DNA from 3 places in the Pseudarthrobacter cremeus genome. Region 1 is predicted to be linked to each of the others. Evidence: riboswitches for the same ligand, from Rfam matches in the RefSeq annotation. Region 1 holds a riboswitch; each other region holds the start of a gene.
The links. Region 1 has a riboswitch for thiamine pyrophosphate ahead of thiD (bifunctional hydroxymethylpyrimidine kinase/phosphomethylpyrimidine kinase). Riboswitches for the same ligand answer to the same signal wherever they lie in the genome.

Region 2: linked by a shared signal. The riboswitch ahead of thiO (glycine oxidase ThiO) and the one ahead of thiD (bifunctional hydroxymethylpyrimidine kinase/phosphomethylpyrimidine kinase) in region 1 are both predicted to bind thiamine pyrophosphate.
Region 3: linked by a shared signal. The riboswitch ahead of ACS5PJ_RS04020 (ECF transporter S component) and the one ahead of thiD (bifunctional hydroxymethylpyrimidine kinase/phosphomethylpyrimidine kinase) in region 1 are both predicted to bind thiamine pyrophosphate.

Annotation. Positions count from the first base shown of each region.
Region 1 covers NZ_JBPZHC010000001.1:586,603-590,872, forward strand. The annotation lists gene obgE (GTPase ObgE) at 1-10, opposite strand, end outside; gene rpmA (50S ribosomal protein L27) at 127-390, opposite strand; gene rplU (50S ribosomal protein L21) at 450-758, opposite strand; gene thiD (bifunctional hydroxymethylpyrimidine kinase/phosphomethylpyrimidine kinase) at 1,032-2,516, opposite strand; TPP riboswitch at 2,558-2,655, opposite strand; gene ACS5PJ_RS02600 (Rne/Rng family ribonuclease) at 2,819-4,270, opposite strand, start outside.
Region 2 covers NZ_JBPZHC010000004.1:124,905-129,174, reverse strand. The annotation lists gene ACS5PJ_RS09115 (RNB domain-containing ribonuclease) at 1-1,255, opposite strand, end outside; gene thiE (thiamine phosphate synthase) at 1,334-2,092, opposite strand; TPP riboswitch at 2,120-2,240, shown strand; gene thiO (glycine oxidase ThiO) at 2,235-3,506, shown strand; gene thiS (sulfur carrier protein ThiS) at 3,503-3,739, shown strand; gene ACS5PJ_RS09095 (thiazole synthase) at 3,744-4,270, shown strand, end outside.
Region 3 covers NZ_JBPZHC010000002.1:68,583-72,852, reverse strand. The annotation lists gene ACS5PJ_RS04025 (ABC transporter ATP-binding protein) at 1-1,423, opposite strand, end outside; gene ACS5PJ_RS04020 (ECF transporter S component) at 1,423-2,073, opposite strand; TPP riboswitch at 2,138-2,279, opposite strand; gene ACS5PJ_RS04015 (heme-degrading domain-containing protein) at 2,337-2,879, shown strand; gene ACS5PJ_RS04010 (DUF4235 domain-containing protein) at 2,916-3,179, shown strand; gene mnhG (monovalent cation/H(+) antiporter subunit G) at 3,276-3,683, opposite strand; gene ACS5PJ_RS04000 (MrpF/PhaF family protein) at 3,673-3,951, opposite strand; gene ACS5PJ_RS03995 (Na+/H+ antiporter subunit E) at 3,948-4,270, opposite strand, start outside.

The sequences.
Region 1 (4,270 bases):
AGCTCGCCACGTGGATCTCCTCAGTGCTGTTTCCTGGACGCCCGCAGGCACCAAGACGATTGTAATGCGGTTAAAAGAACAGTGGAGCGGACCAACAGGTCCGCTCCACCGCTTCAGAACTATTTGTTACTCTGCAGCTGCAGCAGCAACGATGTTGACTACGCGGCGACCGCGGCGGGTGCCGAATTCGACAGCTCCCGGGGTCAGTGCGAACAGGGTGTCGTCGCCGCCGCGGCCTACGCCGGCACCCGGGTGGAAGTGGGTGCCGCGCTGGCGGACGATGATCTCGCCTGCGGAAACTACCTGGCCGCCGAAGCGCTTGACGCCGAGGTACTGGGCGTTGGAGTCACGACCGTTGCGAGTGGAGCTCGCGCCTTTTTTATGTGCCATTTGAAATGCCTGCCTCTAAATTCTGGGGAATCTGCTGAAAACCTGAACAGTAACGAAGGTTACTTGATACCAGTGATCTTGACCTTGGTCAGTTCCTGACGGTGACCCTGGCGCTTCTTGTAACCGGTCTTGTTCTTGAACTTCTGGATGACGATCTTCGGACCGCGGAGGTCATTGAGGATCTCAGCCGTGACAGTTACCTTGGCCAGGTCCGCAGCTGCGGCAGTGACCTTCTCACCGTCAACCAGGAGCAGGACGGGCAGCTCAATGGTGCTGCCAGCTCCACCGGCGACGCGGTTGAGGGTAACGAAGTCTCCAACGGAGACCTTCTCTTGCCGGCCGCCTGCGCGGACAATCGCGTACACCACTTGGGAACTCACTTCTCTCGACGTTTATTACTAGATTTGCGTGCGGAACCTGGGTCCATAATTGGCTGGGCTCTCGCTGTGCCTCAACGCCGTGGGGTCGTAACCCAAGTGTTGGCGTAAGCACCGAAGATCTAGAATACGCTAATTTTGCCTTCGGCCGCAAATGAGGCTGGTTACGGCCGGTTGTCTGTGATAGGACCCACAAGCAGATCCAACACCCACAACCAGGAAACCGTGCCCGACTATCGTACCGGCTGAAGCGGCCGTTTACGCTCAGGAGTGCAGGCGCGGCGCGTCGAAGAATTCCACTTCGAAGCGGCAGGACTGGCTGAACGCGGCAATCATGGCTGCCCGCTCGTCCCCGGAAGCCCTGCGCCCGGCGTCGTCGGCCAGGGCGATGGCCTCACGGGTGGCCTGGGCGAAACCCTCGTCAGCGTAGGTCCGCAGCCAATCGGCGTAGGGATGCGCCGCCGGTGCGCCTGCGGCGACGAACTCCGCGTGCAGCGTCCTGCCCACCTCCGCGTAGAGCCAGAAGCAGGGCAGGACGGCCGCCACCAGCGCTCCGTAACTTCCGGACACGGATGCGGCCAGCAGGTGGTCCACATACGACTTCGTGACCGGCCCCAGGCCCGCCCCCGCCGGGCGGGAACTGAGCCAGGTCCTGTGCAGCTCGGATTCAACCTCCAGGCACTGCTGCGCGGAGCGTGCCCAGAAAAGCTGGGCGGCTTCCGTAGGCGCCAGCGCGCTGGCCCGGGCCAGCACCCGCGAGTAGCCGTTGAGGTAAATGGCATCCTGGGCGAGGTAATACGCGAACTGCCCCTCGGACAGTGCGCCGGTTCCCAGGTCCCGGATGAACTCCAGCCTGTAGATCGCTTCCAGCTCCGGCGCAGCCGCCTGCCGGAGCAGCTCAGCGAATTCCCCCTCTGCCGGGGCCGGCTGCGTGTGATGGAAGTGGTGGATCGGGCCGTTGCCACCACCCACCTCCAGCTGGCCGGAGGCCTGCAGCGCTCCGGCCAGCCACGGCTTCACCTGGCGAAGAGCGGCTTCCCAGTCCCCCAGCCGGGCCTGCGCAGCCGCCATTGCGGAAGACAGCGAGCAGCCGGTGCCGTGGCTGTTGCGGGTACGTACCCGCTCCCCCGCCAGCTCCACCACTTCTTTGGAGAGCAGTCCCGAGGAGTTGACCAGGGCATCGGGGCAGTCACCGCCGTCGAGGTGGCCGCCCTTGACCAGGATGGTGGCGCCGGTAGCGGCAGACAGCCGGAGTCCTTGCTGCAGTGCCTCCGGCCAGCCAGGCGCCTGCGGCTCGCCGAGGAGGAGGGCGAGTTCCACCAGGTTGGGGGTGATCAGGTCCGCCAGGTGAAGCAGTTCCCTGAGGGCCCCTTCCGCGGACTCCTCCAGGAGCCGGTCCCCGCTGGTTGCCACCATCACCGGATCAAGAACGACGACGGCGGGACGGACTTTTTCGAGCCAGTCGCGCACCACCTTAATCACCTCAGCGTCACCGAGCATGCCGATCTTGACGGCGTCGATGGTGATGTCCTCGCTGATGGCATCCAGCTGCTGGGCGAGGAAGGAAGCGGGCGGAACATGCACGGCCCGGACGCCCCTGGTGTTCTGGGCGGTCAGGGCGGTGATGGCCGCCATGCCGTAGCCGCCGAGGGCAGCAATGCTTTTGAGATCGGCCTGTATTCCGGCGCCACCTGACGGGTCGGAGCCCGCGATCGAGAGAACGCGTGGAATACCGCGCCGTTCGAGCACCGTTGCGGGCTGGCGTGGTGCGGCCTGGGGAAGGACAAATGCAGGAGCCAAGGAGACATCCCTTCGCCGGTGCTAACCGGACAGGTTCAACGGGTCTGGATCTCAGCCGGCACTCTGCGCGGCACCCCGTGTCAGTGGTCCAGCCTAGCGTTTCGCACAGGCTCCGGCCTTCCATGACGTCATGGGCCACGCCGCCGCATCCCGTGAACCGCATGAAGCGGTTAAAGCGCGATGCCCGGCCGGCCCTGTGCAATTCAGGACTGGCCGGGCAACCCGGTGGACTCGTCAGAGTTCCGGCGGGGTTAAAGCTCCGAGGCCGGAACCCCTACGCCGAGGATGATGGGAGCCTCGGCCGCGGCCTTGGGGGCCGCAGGGGCCTGGGTGTGCTCCGGCGCTTTGGCGGCGTGGGAGTGCCCGGTGGAAGCTGTTGGAACAGCCTCGTGGTGCTCCACCGACGTGGCATTGGCTGCGCCCTGGGCACGGCTGGCACTGCGGTTACGCCGCGGGCGTCGGGTGCGGGACTGGTCCGCGGTGTGGTCCGAGTAGTCCTTCTCCTCCGCGGCCGGCAGCCGGCGTGCCTGGTTCCCGGCCTCGGGGCGCCCGGCAGCCTGGCCTGGTGCGGCCGTGTCCGCTGCCGAAGTGGTTTCGGCCGGCTGGGCCGTTGGCGTTGCTTCAGCGGGAACCGGCGCACCCAGGTTGGCGAAAGCCTCGGCAAGACGGTCCAGGGTCAGTGCAGGCGACTGCGGGTGATCGGCGTGGTGCTCCACGAACGGCAGCACGACCTGCTCTCCGCCGAACGTAAGCACAGTGGCCGGGCGGCCCGTGGCGTCAGTCTCAGAGCGTTCTGCCGCGGCCGGGGACGGGGCTGATGCCTGTGAAGATGCCTGCGTTGGTGCTTTTGCCGGTTCCACAGCAGCAGCCTGACCTGCCGCGCTTATTGCCTGCGCAACCTCTTCTTCGTGCAGGTGCGCAGCGTGGGCAGCAGCGGCAATGTTTGCCAGTGCAGCCCTTGTGGCCTCTGCCTTGGCGTGGCGCTCCGCGTCGCTGGGGTCGGGGTGGACGGTGTGGATCTGTACCGGGGCTGCCGGCGCCACCTCCAGTGGCTGGCCTCCACGGCCGCGGCGGCGCTTGCGGTCAGTGCGTCCGCCGGGCTGGCTGTCTCCGCGCTGGTTGTCCATGCGCTGGTCAGGACGCTGATCGGTGCGCGGCCCGTCCACCCGGTGGCTGTCTGCACGCTGCACGTGGTGCTCGGCAGCGACAGTGTTGGCCCGGCGGTGTTCCACAGGATCGTCGTGGGTGACGATGCCGCGGCCGGCGCAGGTCTCGCACTGCTCCCCGAAGACCTCGAGGAGCCCGGTGCCCATCCGCTTGCGGGTCATCTGCACCAGGCCCAGCGACGTTACTTCGGCGACCTGGTGCTTGGTGCGGTCGCGGCCCAGGCATTCCACCATGCGGCGCAGGACAAGGTCGCGGTTGGACTCGAGCACCATGTCGATGAAGTCGATGACAATAATGCCGCCGATGTCGCGGAGCCGGAGCTGCCGGACCACTTCTTCGGCTGCTTCAAGGTTGTTCTTGGTGACGGTTTCCTCGAGGTTGCCGCCGCTGCCGGTGAACTTTCCGGTGTTGACGTCCACCACCGTCATGGCTTCGGTACGGTCGATCACCAGGGAGCCGCCGGAAGGCAGGAAGACCTTGCGTTCGAGCGCCTTGTGGATCTGCTCGTCGATCCGCCAGGCAGCGAAGATGTCCTG
Region 2 (4,270 bases), on a different contig from region 1:
CCTGCCCGATGTGGTTGACCAGCAGGGCAGCCTCCACGGTGTCCAGGGCCATGCGCTCCATCCGCGCCGCCAGCTGATCAGATCCTGCCATGATCTCCGGCAGGGAGGGCAGTGCCTCCCGGGCCCAGTCCGGAACCGGCCGGCCGTTGCTCAGGGCCTCGCAGATCACCAGGACAAAGCGGTCGATCAGCCTGCGCAGCGGTGCAGTGGTGTGGGCATACGCGGCGCCGATGGCCGACTGGATGGCGTCGTCCGGGACAGTTCCGTCGAACGCCGTGTAGCTCGCACCACGGAACAGCATGCCGGCGGAGTGCAGGATGGCAAGCTGCCGGGGGTGGGTCGGATCGAGGCTGCGGAGGTATTCGCCGTAGCTGGTTTTCCCGTCCCACGGCTTGCCCAGGGCCTCGGTCTGGATCCTGAAATGCCGCAGCGACCTCTCGTCCGGGGCCGGCATGGTGCGCAGGATTCCCACTTTCCCGTCAAGCATCAGCTTGGCGGCCGCCATGCCGGTCATCAGCGAAATCTGGGCATTCCAGTCCTCCACCGGAAGCTGGGGCGCCGCGGCAATCCGGTAGCCGCCGTCGGGCAACTGGACGATTTCCTGTTCGGGCATGTTCAGGCTCGCACCGCCGCGCCGGCGCTCCAGCTCAACGCGCTTCAGGCCCACTTCCTTCAAGAGCTGCAGCACCGGGTTGTTTGATCCGGCATCGAGTTCGGCCTGGACGCCCTTGTAGGAGAGCTTGGCCCGGCTGGACATCCTGGCCCGCCGGACGGCCACAGAAGATACCTGTGCGGCGTCGTCCAGTTCAAACTCCCAGACAAACGCCGAGCAGAGCTGGCCGGCCAGGAGGCTCCCGGCCCCTTCGCTGATGACCTCCGGGTGCAGCGGGATACGGCCGTCAGGGGCGTAGAACGTCTGGCCCCGCCGTCGCGTTTCGGCGTCCAGGCCGCCACCGGGGCGGACGAAGGAAGGGACGTCGGCGATGGCGTACAGCACGCGGTACCCGCCGCCGTCGCGCTCGATGAACAGCGCCTGGTCCAGGTCGGTGGACGACGCCGGATCGATGGTGAGGAACTCGATGTGCGTCAGGTCGGCTTCGGGCAGTTCGTGGGAGGCGACGGCGTCCTCGGCATCCCGGACGGCCTCCTCCGGGTAGGGCCCCGGCAGTTCCAGCTCAGTCCGAAGCGCACTTAGAGCCGCCTCAAGGGCGTTGGTGTGTTCGCGGACATAGGGAGCCAAACGATGATGTGACACAAAAGTCAGATTAGCCCGGTTTCCTCAGATCGTGCACGCGTTGACCCGCCGCGCGGGGGATTGTCAGGCAACGCGGTGTCAGGCGGCACCCGCGTCCAGAGCAGCCAGGAGTGCCGCGGCCGCAGCCGCCGGGTCCGTGGCCTCTGTGATGGCACGCACCACCACAATCCTGCGCGCCCCGGCCGCCACCACCTCTTCGACGTTGCCCAGGTCGATTCCACCGATCGCGAACCAGGGAACGGTTTCCTGGTCCCCGCCGGCCGCCCGCACGGCCTCGGCTGCATACTCCACCAGCTCCAGCCCGACGGCGGCCCGGCCGGGTTTGGTGGGTGTTGCCCAGACCGGCCCGACGCAGAAATAGTCCAGGCCGCCGTCGGGCGCTGCCAGTGCCGACGACAGCCGAATGGCGCCTTCCACCTGTTCCGGGGTATGTGTCGAAAGCCCGATCACTCCGTTTCCGCCAAGCAGCGAGCGGGCGGATGCCACCGGCAGGTCCTGCTGTCCGATGTGGAAGACCGGCGCGCCGGACAGAAGGGCGATGTCCGCGCGGTCATTGACTGCCCAGAGGCGCCCGTGCCGCTCGGCCGCCGCCCGAAGCACCGCCAGCAGCTCCAGTTCCTCGGCGGCCTCGATCTCCTTGTCGCGGAGCTGGATGATGTCTACGCCGCCGGCAAATGCCGCTTCCACGAACTCGCCGAAGTCCCCCCGGTCCCGGCGTGCATCGGTGCAAAGGTACAGCCGGGCGCTGCGGGGGAGTCCGCTGCCGGAATCCGGTGTGGAGCCCGCCGTGGAAGGAACGGCGGAGGGACCTGAAGAGGGTGTGGAAGTCACGTTCATGGAAGCCAGCCTAATTCCCCTAAACTGGGCGGGTACTGCGGGAGCCCGTTGCAGCCGTCATAAAGCTGCCGGGCTGAGAGGGCGTCACAGCCGACCGCTTGACCTGATCCGGCTAATACCGGCGTAGGGAAGGAACCCCTTGATGCTTCACGCTGAGAAGACACTTCGGGCTGACGTGGCCGTGATCGGCGGCGGAGTCATCGGCCACTGCATTGCCTGGGAGGCGCGGCGCTCGGGACGTTCCGTTGCCCTGATTGACGACGCCCCGGGGCAGGGCGCCAGCTGGGCGGCTGCCGGCATGCTGGCCGCGGTGAGTGAACTCCACTACCAGGAGGAAGACCTCCTGGAGCTGATGCTCGAATCCTCAGGACTCTGGCCTGCTTTTGCAGCGGACCTTGCCCGCGCAGGAGCAGCGGATACCGGCTACCTGACGACTCCCACCCTTGCTGTCGGGGCGGACGCTGCGGACCGGCGGGCCCTGATGGACCTGCGCGCGGTGCAGCAGGCCCACGGCCTGCAGGTTGAACCGCTCACCGTCCGCGGCGCAAGGCTCAAGGAGGGCCTCTTGAGCCCCGCCATTTCCTGTGCCCTGGAAATTGCCGCTGACCACCAGGTGGATCCGCGGAAACTGGTGGTGTCCCTGCGGGAGCTGCTTGCCACCCATGGGCCCGGCGCCGTAACCGCAGTTGACGGGGCCACCGGAGGATTCGCCGTCGATGAGCGCGCCGGGTCCCTTCTCTGGGAGAACGGCCGCGTCGCAGGCGTGGGCCTGGGACATGGCCGAACAGTCCAGGCCACGGAAACCATTGTGGCCAACGGGTTGCAGGCGCCGACCCTGGGCGGCTTGCCGGCGGGACTGCACCTTCCCCTCCGGCCTGTCTACGGCGACATCCTGCGGCTGGCTGTACCCCGGCACCTCCGCCCGCTGGTCACTTCCACCGTCCGAGGGCTGGTCCGGGGCGTGCCGGTCTACATCGTTCCGCGGCAGGACGGCTCAGTGGTGATCGGGGCCACCCAGCGGGAAGATACCGTGTCCGCTTCGGAGGAGTCCCTCACAGCGGACACCGCCGTCTCAGCGGGCGGCGTCTACCAGCTGCTGCGTGACGCCCAGGTCCTGGTCCCTGCGGTCTCGGAGCTGGAACTCCTGGAATGCACGGCCAGGGCGCGGCCCGCCACCCCGGACAACGCACCGCTCCTTGGCCGCGTACCCGAGATTCCTGGGCTGATTATTGCCACCGGCTTCTTCCGCCACGGCGTGCTCCTGGCTCCGGCGGCGGCCGTCATCTGCCGTGAGCTCATGGACGGCCGGGAGGACCGGCGCTGGGCCGCCATGAGCCCATCAAGGTTTTCACGCCCGGAGACCCCCGGCCACGACGTGCCGGACGCGATCGACCACCAAAAGGAACCAGCATGATCATCACCCTCAACGGTTCGCAGCATGCCGTAGCCGACGACGCCTCAATTTCCACCCTGGTCAGCCAGATCACCGGCCGGCCGCTCGCCGCCAATGGCCAGGCGACTGACGGGAAGAAACTCGGCGTCGCCGTCGCGCACAACTCCGAAGTAGTACCCCGCAGCCAGTGGTACGTCACAGCGCTCGCCGAAGGTGACGACGTCGAACTGGTCACCGCAGTCCAAGGAGGCTGACACCATGACAGAAACCGGCACCATCCCAACACAGGGAACAGAACAGCCAGTGCATGGCGACCCCCTGATCATCGACGGCGTCGAGCTCGGCTCCCGCCTCATCATGGGCACGGGCGGAGCCCCCAGCCTGGACGGGCTGGGCGCAGCCCTGCTGGCGTCCGGGACCGAGCTGACCACCGTGGCGATGCGCCGCTATTCGCCCGCCGAATCGGGGTCGTTGTTCCAGCTCCTGGTGGACCACGGCATCCGGATCCTGCCCAACACTGCGGGCTGTTTCACCGCCCGCGACGCGGTGATGACGGCAGAACTGGCACGCGAAGCGCTGGAGACCGACTGGCTAAAGCTGGAAGTCATCGCGGACGAACAGACCCTGCTGCCGGATGCCGTCGAGCTGGTGGATGCCACTGAACAGCTCGTGAACCGTGGCTTCAAGGTGTTCGCCTATACCAACGATGACCCCGTCCTTGCACTGCGCCTGGAAAACCTGGGTGCCACCGCCGTGATGCCGCTGGGCGCCCCTATCGGCACCGG
Region 3 (4,270 bases), on a different contig from region 1:
TGGCATCCTGGCCGAACGTCGGTTCGTCAAGCACCAGCACCTTCGGGTGGGCCGCCAGGACCGTGGCCACCGAGAGCCGCCGTTTTTCGCCGCCCGAGAGCGTGTACGGATTGGCGTCCACCAGGTGCGTCAGGCGGAGCCGTTCGAGCAGGTCATCCACCCGTTCCTCCCCGTGGCCCAGGTGGCGGGGACCGAACATCAGCTCGTCCAGCACCCGGCCGGTGACGAACTGGTGCTCGGGCTCCTGGAAGACCGTTCCGATGCGTGAAATCAGTTGGTTGGCTTTCCACTTGAAGGGATCAATTCCTGCCCCCGCGCTCAGGTCGACCGCGGCGGACACCTTACCGTGCACCGGTTCAAGCAGTCCGGCGAGCGTCAGGGCGAAAGTGGACTTTCCGGCGCCGTTGGGGCCCGTCACCGTCAATGCCTTGCCTTCCCGGACCTGTGCCGCCACCCCGGCCTGGACCGCCACCGGGGGGATGGTTCTGAAGCCACGGCGGAGCGGACGCCCGCGGGAGACAGCCAGGTTTTCGGCGGCCAGCAGGAGGTCGCCGGAACCGGCGGAGGTGCGGCTTCGGGTTGCCGGAACATACCCCGGCACCCAGACTCCTGCCGCGATCAGCATGTCCCGCGCCGCTGCCAGCACCTGGTCCGGGGGGCCGTCCAGCAGGACCGCCGAACCGTTGGCCGAGCCGGGCTGCAGGACCACGATCCGGTCCACCAGGTCTTTCCAGACGGACACCCGGTGTTCCACCACCACCAGCGTTGCACCGGTTTTGTCCAGGCAGCGGCCCACGGCGTCGCGGACCTCAAACACGCCGTCAGGGTCGAGGTTGGCCGTCGGTTCGTCGAGCAGGATCAGCCCGGGCCGCATCGCGAGGATGCCCGCCAGAGCCAGCCGCTGCTTCTGCCCGCCGGACAGGGCCGACGTCGGGTGGTCCAGCGGGAGCCCGGCGGAACCCCGCGTGCCGGCGGCACCGGCTTCACCCGCGGCACTACGCAGCCCGACGTCGTCGAGCGCCTCGTGGACCCGCCGCCAGATCTCGTCCCGCGGAACGGCCAGGTTCTCGGCGCCGAAGGCGACGTCGTCACCGAGCCGGGAAAGGACCACCTGCGTTTCCGGGTCCTGCTGCATCAACCCGGAACGGCCGCGCTGGCCGCGGGGAACAACGCCGTCGATCAGCAGCGAACCGGTCTCGTCGGCGTCGTCACCCTCGTCCCCCAGCACCCCGGCGAGGGCGTGCAGCAGCGTGGATTTGCCCGCGCCGGAGGGGCCCAGCAGGAGCACCCGCTCGCCTGGACCGATCTCCAGGTCGAGCCCCTGGACGGCGGGGGCGGAGCGGCCGGCGTGCCGCCAGCCCCAGCCGCGCGCGGACACCGCGGCCGGGCGGACCTCCGCGGTGCCGGCGTCGGAAGCGGTCATCAGCTGAAGGCAGGCTCCGAAGCTGCCTTCCGCGACGCGAAGGAGCTCAGCACACCGGTCCGGGCCAGGCCGCGGGTTGCGATCCAGGACAGGGCGCCGGCAATCACTGCGCCGGAAATGGTGCAGAACACGATGTAGGCGAGCTTGTCACCGGGTTCGTAGGCGATGTTCCAGCCCCAGGGGAGGAAGGAGTCGTTCAGGCCGCAGAACAGTCCGGCACCTGCACCGGCCAGCAAGGCCGCGATGAGGTTGTACTTCTGGCGCAGGAAGGAGCCGAACCTGAACTTGCCGTACACGAGCAGGAAGAACACCAGCTCGGCGCCCAGGCCCTGAAGAACCCCGGAAATCAGCACCGTGGCACCGTACTGCGAGCCCATAATGAGCTCACCGGTGGCGGCGACGGTTTCGCAGAAGAGGGCTGCGCCTGGCTTGCGGATGATGAGCATGCCCAGCACCGCGGGGATCATCCAGCCGCCGGCCAGCAGGCCGGTCAGCGGGGGGTAGACGGCGTTCATCGGTGCGGAAACGATGCCGGCGCCCTGTGACCACGCCCAGAAAATCACGCCGCCGGCGATCGCGATAAGCGCGGCCACCACAATGTCTACGACGCGCCAGGTATTGGTTGTCTTGTTGAATGCTGCAGTTGTCATTGGTCCTCCTGAGGAACAGGAGGGGAAAGTGCACCCGGCAAGCGGCGCTGCCGCCGCTGCCGGACACTTCGAGAACTCGACTCCCTTGCGCCGGTACTAACCGGATCAGGTTCGAGGGTCTGCGGCTGTCCGCACTCTCAGCGCCCACCTACGGTTCCCTGGCAATGCCAGTGATGTCCGACGGCGGCGCTCCCCTGTCGTAAATAAATCTGCCCTGTTGGGCGTGGTCCAGTTTACACCGCCGGCGGGGTAGATTGTGGGCCATGACCTCCGAATCGTCCCCCGTTACAGCCTTCGATCCCGACTCGGGCGAGGACCAGCCCCGCGCCGCCCTCGAAGCCCTGACAGCCCGGATCGACGCCGAGGTCAGCGAGTTGCAGTTTCCGCGTTTCACCAAGGATGATGCGCTGAACCTGGGGCTGCTGCTGGTGGAGCTTGGCAAGAGCCGCAAGCTGCCCATCGCCATCGACATTTCCAGGGCGGACCAGGTCCTGTTCCACGTGGCGCTGGAAGGCGCCACGCCGGACAACGAGCACTGGGTGCGGGCCAAGCAGCGCACTGCGGCACGGTATGAGATCCCCTCGCTGCAGGTGGGGTTGCGCGCCCGGCTGCGGGGCGGCCGGATCGAGGACCAGGGCTGGTATGACGAGTCCATGTACGCGGCCCACGGCGGCTGCTTCCCTGTCTATGTCACCGGCGTCGGCGCTGTGGCCACGGTGACGGTTTCGGGCCTGCCCCAGCAGGAGGACCACGACCTTGTGGTGGAAGCGCTGCGGGAGATCCTGGCGTCCATGCGGTTAGGCTAAGGTCAGTCCGTTTTTCGCCCGCTAGGAGTCACACGAATGAACCTTTTCATCAAGCTGCTTGGCACCGGGGTCAGCCTCGGCGCCGGCTTCCTCGGCACCAAGGTAGTCAACGCCGTGTGGGAGAAGTCCACGGGGCGCAAGCCGCCCACCGGCAAGCACGAGGACACTCCCACCACACTGCGGTCAGCCCTGACCTTCGCGCTCATCTCGGCCTCGGTCAGCACCGTCATCCAGGTGCTCGCCAACCGCGGCACCCAGCGCGCCATCACCCGCTTCGCCAAGTCCCAGGACATCGTCTAGCAGGCTGTCCGGCACCGGCGGGAAGGCCGGGGGCTGTCCCGCGCCGGCGGAACGGCCGGTCTGTCCGGCACGGGCGGGAAGGCCGGCCGCCCTTAATCAGTCCGGACGGCCGGCGTCGGACGCTTCGTCCCGGGCGGTCTGTGCCGCCTTCTGAACCACGGCTTCCAGCTCATCGGAGCTGAGCAGCTCACGGTGCAGGTGCTTGGTGCGGTACCCGGCGCGGCCAACCATGTGCGCGGACACCGGCACCGTCAGGAGCTGGAAGATCCACGCCACCAGCAGCACCGGCCACACCCACAAGGTGCGCATCTGCAGGCCGATGGACGCCAGCAGCAGGAAAAGGCCCAGGACCTGCGGCTTCGTGGCCGCGTGCATGCGGCTGAGCAGGTCCGGGAAGCGGAGCAGGCCGACGGCGGCGGCAAGGGACATCAGGGCACCCACCACCATGAACACGGCGGATACGGTGTCGATGATGATGTCCACCGGAATGGCTTCAGGATTCATTGGGCTGCTCCCGCCGGCCGGCCACGAAACGCGCCACCGTGGCCGAGCCGACGAAGCCGACGATCGACAGCGCCACCAGCAGCATCAGGTTGTTCAGGTGCCGGTTGACGGCCATGTCGACGCACAACGCCGCGCCCAGGATGGCCAGCAGGACGTCCGAGGCCAGCACCCGGTCCAGCAGCGATGGCCCGCGGGCAATCCTGATGATGGCTCCTGCGGCCGCCAGCGAAAGAATGACTGCGGTGACAGCCAGGACGGTCTGCATCATGCTGCGGCCTCCTGCCGGATCGTTTCGAGTTCTGCCGGCGTGCCCATGATGCGGATCAGGCCTGCCTCGATGCTCCGCACTTCCTGGCGCAGTTTCTCCACACCTTCAGGGGTGCTGATGTTGAGCGCATGGAGGTACAGGGTGGAGGTGGAACGGTCCACTTCCACCACCAGGGAACCGGGGATCAGCGAAATGACGTGCCCTGTGGCAGTGACCATGAGGTCCTGGTGGCTGCGGAGCTGGACGGCGACGACGGCGCTGATCACCCGCGGTCCGCGGACCGCGGCCAGGTACATGACGTCGATGCTGGCGGCCACCA